Regions from separate parts of the Rhizobium sp. B21/90 genome, predicted to be linked through region 2. Evidence: riboswitches for the same ligand, from Rfam matches in the RefSeq annotation. Region 2 holds a riboswitch; the other holds the start of a gene.
The links. Region 2 has a riboswitch for thiamine pyrophosphate ahead of thiB (thiamine ABC transporter substrate binding subunit). Riboswitches for the same ligand answer to the same signal wherever they lie in the genome.

Region 1: linked by a shared signal. The riboswitch ahead of J5278_RS08770 (YkoF family thiamine/hydroxymethylpyrimidine-binding protein) and the one ahead of thiB (thiamine ABC transporter substrate binding subunit) in region 2 are both predicted to bind thiamine pyrophosphate.

The regions. Positions count from the first base shown of each region.
Region 1 covers NZ_CP072162.1:1,844,106-1,848,313, reverse strand. The annotation lists gene J5278_RS08795 (SDR family oxidoreductase) at 1-34, opposite strand, end outside; gene J5278_RS08790 (hypothetical protein) at 252-584, shown strand; gene J5278_RS08785 (hypothetical protein) at 614-877, shown strand; gene J5278_RS08780 (NUDIX domain-containing protein) at 879-1,367, shown strand; gene xth (exodeoxyribonuclease III) at 1,351-2,121, opposite strand; TPP riboswitch at 2,279-2,391, shown strand; gene J5278_RS08770 (YkoF family thiamine/hydroxymethylpyrimidine-binding protein) at 2,386-2,994, shown strand; gene J5278_RS08765 (bifunctional diguanylate cyclase/phosphodiesterase) at 3,016-4,208, opposite strand, start outside.
Region 2 covers NZ_CP072162.1:462,148-466,355, forward strand. The annotation lists gene thiP (thiamine/thiamine pyrophosphate ABC transporter permease ThiP) at 1-840, opposite strand, end outside; gene thiB (thiamine ABC transporter substrate binding subunit) at 850-1,878, opposite strand; TPP riboswitch at 1,927-2,043, opposite strand; gene J5278_RS02160 (MDR family MFS transporter) at 2,108-3,649, opposite strand; gene J5278_RS02165 (MarR family winged helix-turn-helix transcriptional regulator) at 3,763-4,208, shown strand, end outside.

The sequences.
Region 1 (4,208 bases), 1.4 Mb from region 2:
GCGTGGGAAATGGCGGCTTGGGATAACCGTTCATGGCCTGTCTCCTTTTGGTCGGCTTGGACCAGACTAACCAGCGTTGCGCGTCATGGTTCCCCACCGAAGTCTCCGAATTCAATCTGAAGGATGGCGGCACTGAAGCCTGCAGGCTGCGGATGAGCGTTCGGCAATTTGCCACGCACGCCATCGAACGGCACGGATCGGAACTTCAAGGGCCCGAATTTGTTTCTGAACATGACAATGAGAGGATCATCATGACCAACACCCTGCACAAGGCAGACGCGACCGGCAAGCTTGAGCTGGCCAACGAAACCGCGCCAGTTTCCTACAGCGTGACTGTCGCGACCGAAAAAGAGAATGGCAAGTTTGCTGTTACCCTGCTCGTCAAGGCACCCCGCGATTGGTTGCTAAAACGCGGCTTCACATCGTCTGCGACCCTCGTCAGGCACGATGGAGACCAGGTCGAACTCCATCATGATGGCGAACTCGACGTCGGCGAAGCAGTATCGGTCGAGTTGTCCGCAGTTGACACCTCCTGCTCCGACGACAGCGAACTGCAGCGCAAGTATCCAGAATTGCGCGGCTGAAGCCGTGCCGAACGGGAGGACCCGCAGACATGAGGCCAGCAGAGCGAGAGGTCGTCTTCTCCAAGCGCGCACTTGCCGCAACGATAACAGGGATCGACAGCGATGACGGCGCCGACGACATGATTGTAGGCCTGTCACTGGGTGAGGCTATCCTGTTCGTCGCCGAAGAGGCAGGTATAGGCGCTTCCAACGCCCATGTTTCTTATGGCGAGAGCAGAACTCTCAGCTATACCGATTGTCTCAGTGTCTATCGAGATTTCGGGCTATCCCTCAAGGCTGACGCGAAGAGTTGAGATTGTGAAACGCAGTGCCGGCGTACTGATCTACCGCTTTGCCACACATGGGGCACCCGAAGTCCTGCTCGTCCATCCGGGCGGCCCCTTCTGGGCCCGCAAGGACGAAGGCGCCTGGTCGCTTCCAAAAGGCGGCATCGAACCGGACGAGGACGATCTCGCCGCGGCCCGCCGGGAGGTCCGCGAGGAGATCGGCACCAGCCTCAACGGTCCGTTCACGCTGCTCGGGGAAATCAGACAGCCTGGTGGCAAAGTCGTCGTCGCTTTCGCGGCCAATGCCGAGATCGATGCAGACGCGATCGTCAGCAACAGTTTCGAAATGCAGTGGCCGCCGAAATCCGGCCAGATACAAAGTTTTCCGGAAGTCGACCGCGCCGGCTGGTTCGATCTCGATCAGGCGGAAATCAAGCTGCTGCGGGGGCAACGACCGTTTCTCGAGGCATTCAAGGCGTTCATGGAGCGCCTTGACGTCCCTAGTCGTCGAGCGTGATCCACGCGGGAGCATGATCGCTGGCATGCGCCCAGCCGCGGACGTCCCTGTCGACCCCGGCGTCGCACAGCCGCTCGACCAGCGAGGGACTGAGGAGGAAGTGGTCGATGCGCAAACCGGCATCGCGGGCATAGGCGTTGCGGAGATATTTCCAGAACGTATAGATCCGTTGATCGGGGTGCATCTGCCGTATGCCGTCTGTCCAGCCTTGATCGAGGAGCTCCCGGAAGGCGTAGCGGACATCGGGATGAAACAGCGCATCGTCGATCCAGCGTTTCGGATTATAAACGTCGAGTTCGGTCGGCATCACATTGAAATCGCCGGCAAGGACGACCGGGACCTCGAGCTCCAGAAGCTCGGTCGCATAGTCGGCGAGGCGCTGGAACCAGGCTAGCTTGTATTCGAACTTCGGGCCTGGTTGCGGATTGCCGTTCGGAAGGTACAGGCAGCCGACCAGGACGCCGCCGATTGCCGCCTCGATATAACGGCTCTGTCCATCGTCATCACCGGGCAACCCGCGTCTGGTCTCCAGCGGCATAGCGTCCCGCGCCAGGATTGCCACGCCGTTCCAGCTTTTCTGCCCATGCCAGATCGCCCCGTAGCCTGCCCGCTCGATTTCCCGAGCCGGGAAGCGGGTGTCCGGCGCCTTCAATTCCTGCAGACAGACGATGTCCGGACTGAATTCGTCGAGCCAGCGCAGCAGGTTTTCGAGGCGACCGTTCACGCCGTTTACATTGTAGGTCGCAATTTTCATCTGATGGCGTCCCTGCGCGTTGCAAGCCGCAACTCTCGCCTCGCAAACGGGTCAGGCGGCAAAAGGATGCATGCGGCCTGCCATGACCTTGCAGTTCCACTCCCTCGGCCGACCCGGGAAAAATCTGCTTTTATCTCTTCCGCTCCATGCTATCAGAGGGGATCGACAGGGGTGCTCCGTATTGCCGGGGCTGAGACCGAAGCGCACATGCTTCCAAACCCTAAAGCTGATCTGGATAATACCAGCGGAGCGAGGCGGGCTAAAATGTTTTCAGGCGCACAAATATCACTTTATCCGATGACCGACGATTTCGTCGGCGTCATCCACGGCGCGCTCGGTGCTCTGGACCCCTATCGTGACCAGATGCGGGTGTCGACCGACGATCTCTCGACCCTGCTGGTCGGCTCGACCGACGTACTATTTCCAGCGATGCGCGACCTCTTCGTGGCGGCAGCCTCATCGGGCAAGCACTGCGTACTGCACGCCACGGTATCGCGCGGCTGCCCCGGCGAACCCGACGATCCGATCTGCACGCCAAGCACCAGCATGGTCAGCACCCTACCGCTCGAAGAACGCAAGCAGGCGGCTCTCGCAGCCGTTCGCGAAACGCCCCTGACGGGAGAGACTGTCTCCGCGCAATTCTCGCTCTACGTTCTCGGCATCGATCAGCACATGGACGAGATCTACGGCTGCATCGACTTCCTCAAGCAGTCCGGCGTGTTCCACAGTTCAAAGAACTTCTGCACCAAGCTGCGCGGCGATGCCGGCGCGGTCTTTGCGACGATCAACGAGGCCTTCTGCCGCTTTGGCCCGACCATGGGCCACGTCACGCTCGATATCACTATATCTGCCCATAGCCCCTCGTCATCCTGAGATCAACCGGGGAAGCCAGCATTACTGTCGAGGATCGTTGCCGAGGTCTCGCGCCGGTTTCGGTTTGGCGAACAGATAGCCCTGAACCTGCGTGCAGCCGATCTCCTGGAGAACGGCGAACTGCTCCTCGGTCTCCACGCCCTCCGCCGTCGTCGACATCCCCAGGGTCTGGGCAAGAGCGGTGATGAGCCGGACGACGGACAGTGATTCCGAATGCAGGGTCAACTCGCGGATGAACGACCGATCGATCTTGATCTTGTCGAAGGGGAAACTTCTGAGATTGGACAGCGACGAATAGCCGGTACCGAAATCATCCATAGCAATCGAGATGCCGAGTTTCTTGAGGGCCAGCAAGGTCGACGCCGTATGGGCGCCTGCATCGAGCAGGACGGATTCCGTGATTTCCAGCTCCAGCCGGCCGGCCTCGAGCCCGCTATCCGTCAGGGCCGCGACGACCGTCTGGATCAGGTTGTCGTTACGGAACTGGATCGGGGAAAGATTGACGGCGACCGTGATGTGGTCAGGCCAGCGCACGGCATCGGCGCAGGCCTGGTTGAGCACCCACGCACCGAGCGCGCCGATCAGCCCTGTATCCTCGGCAATCGGGATGAAGTCCATTGGCGGGATTTGACCCATCCGGGGATGGTTCCACCGTAACAGCGCCTCGTAGCCGGATACCTGACGCGTCGCGGTGTCCACGAGAGGCTGGTAGTAAACTTCCATCTCGCGCCGCTTGAGCGCTTTGCGCAGATCGACTTCCAGCGCCTTTCGCGCCAGCAGCCGCTCGTCCATGTCAGGACGGAAGACGCGCACGCGTCCCTTCCCTTCGGCCTTGGCCTCGTACATGGCCAGATCCGCGTATTTCAACAGTTCTTCCGGATCCGAGGAATGCTGGGGAAACTTTGCCACGCCAACGCTGGCGCCAATGGTCACCTCGTGATCGTCCAACAGGTAAGGACGCGTCAGCTCTGCAACCAGCCGGATCGGCAGCTCCAGGCTCTCCTTCTCGCTGGCTTCCTCGCTCAAATCCTCGTTGGCTTTAAGGATATTGATGACAGCAAACTCATCGCCGCCGATGCGGGCGACGACGTCGCGGGGGCCGACATGGGCGAGCAGGCGCTGCGATACCCGCTGCAGAAGCTCGTCTCCAACGTGGTGCCCCATCGTATCGTTGACATCCTTGAAGCCGTCGAGGTCAAGGAAACATACGGCCA
Region 2 (4,208 bases):
GAGGCGGCGTGGCGCCCTGCCGGTTGCGGGGCCCGGATCGTCCGGCGCCGGCAGCAGCGCCATCACGGCAAGCACGGCGCCGGTCATCGCAACCTGCAGCAAGGCCAGTGCAACGGCACGGCCGGGGTCGAAGTCGAACCGCAGCGCCTGATAGATGGCAACTTCGATTGTCGTGGCCGCCGGTCCGCCGCCGAGCATCAGGACCAGGGTAAAACTGGTGGCACAGAGCATGAAGATGAGGCCGGCGATACCGGGGATGAGTGCCCGCAGCACAGGCCATTCGATGAAGCGGAATACGGCGCCCGGACGCATGCCAAGGCCGGATGCCATCAACCAGTATTCCGGCGGCACGCGCTCGAGGCCCGGCAGCATCAGCCTGACGGCGAGCGGCAGGTTGAAAAACACATGGGCTACGAGAATGCCGGAAAGCCCATAAATGCTGACCGGTTGTGCGAGGCCAAGCGTCTGCAGGGCGTCGTTGACGATGCCCTGTCGGCCCCAGATGCCCAGAAGCCCCATGGCGCCGATCAGCACCGGAAGCCCCATCGGCACGGCCATGAGGCGGATCAGCCAGAGGCGGCCGGGAAAGTTCCGTTGTCGGGCCAAGGCACGCGCCACGGGGATGGCAAGCGTTACCGACAACACCGTCGAGAGCGTCGCCTGCAACAAGGTGAACCGCAGGACCCGCAGGATATAGGGATCGAGCAGAGGAGCGTTGCCTTGCGTCTCGATGCCGGCGGCGAGCAGTGCGCCGACAGCAAGGCCGACGAACAGCAGAATGCCGGCGAGGCTGATAGCCCCGCCGGTCAGTGCTTTCGCTCGCTCGGATTTCGTCAGCATAGGGCTCGATCAGTTGCCGCTGGTGGCGGCCAGCCATTCGTCGATCCAGGCCTTGCGGTTCTTGTCGACTTCGGCGGGGCTCATCAGGAACGTCTTGGTGGGTACGACGAGCTTGCCGAAAGCATCCGGCAGCGGCTCCGAGGTGGCGGCGACCGGCATCATCCAGTTGTTGGTCGGGATGATGTCTTGAAAAACGGGTGTGATCATGAATTTCAGGAAGTCGCGCGCCAGATCCTTGTTGGCAGAGGTTTTCGTCAGGCCTGCTACCTCGATCTGGATGTAGTGGCCTTCCGAGAAGGATGCCGCCTGGTAGCGGTCGGTCTTGTCGGCGATCATGTGATAGGCTGGCGACGTCGTGTAGGAGAGCACCATCGGCGCTTCGCCCTTGGTGAACAGGTCATAGGCTTCCGACCAGCCAGGCGTGACGGTCAGGATGCGGCCCTTGAGCTTTTTCCATGCTTCCGCAGACTTGTCGCCATAAACCGACTTCACCCAAAGCAGCAGGCCCAGGCCCGGCGTCGAGGTACGCGGATCCTCGATGACGATCTTCTGCGACGGGTCTCCCTCAACCAGTTCCTTCATGCTCTTCGGCGGGTTCTTGATGACCTGCGTGTCGTAGACCACTGCGAAATGCCCGTAATCGTAGGGAACGAAGACGTCGTCCTTGAAGTCGCCCGGCAGCTTCACGGCCGTCGTGTCGATGCCGGCGGGCTCGAACAGACCGGTATCCCTGGCTTCATCAACGAGATTGGTGTCGAGACCTAGAACCACGTCCGCCTTGGTGTCCTTGCCCTCGAGTTTCAGGCGCGACAGGAGCGCGACGCCATCGGTGACGGCGACATAGTTGACGGTGCAGCCGCAGGTCTTTTCGAACGCCGCCTTGACCTTGGGGCCGGGGCCCCAGTCGGCGGTGAAACTCTCGTAGGTATAGACGGTCAGTGTCTTGTCTGCTGCCTGGCTGGCATGAGCGGTCAGAAGTGTCGTGCCGGCCGCCAGAACAAGGCCAGCCATAAATGTCGTCAGAGATCGGGTGGGCATCGAAGCGCCTCCTCCTTGGTTCGCGTTAAAACGGAGAATAGGCGCTGTTGATTTCGCGCGTCTAATCCCTCCGCCGGTGTTAACCGGATCAGGTTCCGCGGGTTGGCTGGTGAAAGCCTCTCAGCCAGATGTCCGGATGGACATGAGGCACCCCGTTAGAGCGAGGAAAGATGTAGCGGCGGGAGGGGTGGATGGCAAGGGGCCCCGACACGCGCGAAGCCCAGCTTTATCAATCCGCGACGTGGGCTGCAGCCGCAGGGTCGATCGTCTTGGCAATGGTTGCGCCCGGTAGCTGGACGTTCTTAAGGCAAAGTGCGGTGACCAGGCCGACAAGGCAGATGCCCGACGCCGTCAGGAACAGCGGGTTGAAGGCGGCAGCGTAGGCTTCGGCCACGGCTTCGCGCGTGGCAGCCGGCAAGGCCGCCATCATCTTCGGCGTGACTTCCTCGATATTGCTGACGCCGGGGATCGACAGGCCGACATGCAGCAGGCGGGAGCCGATGATGGCGCCGTAGATGGAGATGGCGATCGAGGCGCCGCCCATGCGCGACAGCGTGACGGCGCCGGTGGCTGCTCCGATATCGCGGCTAGAGGCTGCGTTCTGGATGCCGATGACCGGCACCTGCTGGGCAAGCCCGATGCCAATGCCATGCAGCAGCATCAGGCCGCCGATCAGATAAACCGGCGTGCCGGCATGGACTTGCGACAGGGCCGCAAAGGCAATCATGCTGCAGGCCGCACTGCCGATGGCGAAGGGCTTGTAGCGCCCGGTGGCCGAGATAAGCCGTCCCGCCGACAGCGAGCCACAGACGATGCCGCCGGTCAGGAGAATGAACAACAGGCCGGCAACCGAGGGCGAAAGGCCAGTGGTCGTCTGCAGGAATAGCGCGAAATAGTTGACCATTCCGATGGCGATGGCGCCGCTGGTGAGCGAGGTGATCAGCAACAGCCCGAAGGTCGGATTGCGGAACAACTGCATCGGCACGATCGGCTCCGGGGCGCGGCGCTCGATGAAGACCCAGGAAATGGCGCAGACGATGCCGAATGCGATAATAGCGAGAACTGCCGGGGACAGCAGCGATCCGAACAGCTGGGTACCGTCAGCGGCAAGCACGATGCAGGTGGTCGTCATCGCCAGCACGATTGCGCCGGCATAGTCGATCTGCGGCTTGCGGGCGGGTTTCCGGTAGGGGAGCATGGTGATGAGGCCGGCAAGGACGATGAAGCCGATCGGTATGTTGACGAGAAAGATCGAGCGCCAGCCGAACAGGTCGCTCATCGTGCCGCCGAGCACCGGGCCGATGGCGCCTGATGCCATCAGGACCAGGCTGGAATAGCTCTGGTAGCGGGCTCTCTCTCGAGGCTCGAACAGGTCGGCGTTGATCGAGAAGATCGATACGAGGATACCGCCGCCGCCAAGGCCTTGAAGGACGCGGGCAGCAATCAGCGTGTTCATCGACACGGCAAGACCGCAAATGGCGGAGCCGACGGTGAAGATGGCGATCGCGGTGATCATCACGTATTTGCGGCCGAAAAGGTCGCCCAGCTTGCCGTAGACCGGCATGACGGCGCTCAGCGAGAGGAGATAGGCAGAGCCGATCCAGCCGAAACGCTCGAGATGGCCGAATTCGCCGACGATGGTCGGGAGCGCGGTCGAGACGATCTGGTTGTCGAGCATCGCCATGAACATGGCAACCATCAGGAACAGATAGAGTATCAGCCGGCGACGGGGATCCGCCACAAGGGGCGCAGACGGCAGGTGCATATCCATGGGGCTTCCTATCCAGAGTGGCCGTTATATGTGCTGATAGCATATATCTGTCAAGCGCATTTGAATGCATTCTGCATATTCAACTTTTCGCGATGATCTGTTACCGTGGCGGAATGACAGTAACCTTGAAGACAGACGAACCGGTTTCGATGGATGCGCAGGAGGCGTATATCCAGCATATCGGACAGGTGATGACGCGGATGCGGCTGATGACCGGACGCCGGATGATCAGCCGGCTGGCAATCCAGAACGTGGCGCCGGACCTGGAGCTCTCGCATCTCGACGTGCTCGACGCGATCAGACGGGCGGAGGCGGGGGGCGAGGTGACGGTCGGCGCGGTTGCCGAGATCCTGCGCATCGATCCGTCACGGGCCAGTCGTATCGTTGCCGAGATGGTGACGCGTGGCGTCCTGCGCCGCAAGGCATCGCAGGCGGACGCAAGGCGCATCGTCGTGGTGATGAGCGCGCTCGGCCAGCGGCTGCTTGCAGAGGTGCAGGCACAGAAGCGGGCGCTCATCGGGGATATCGTTGCCGATTGGTCCGAGGACGACATGCAGAC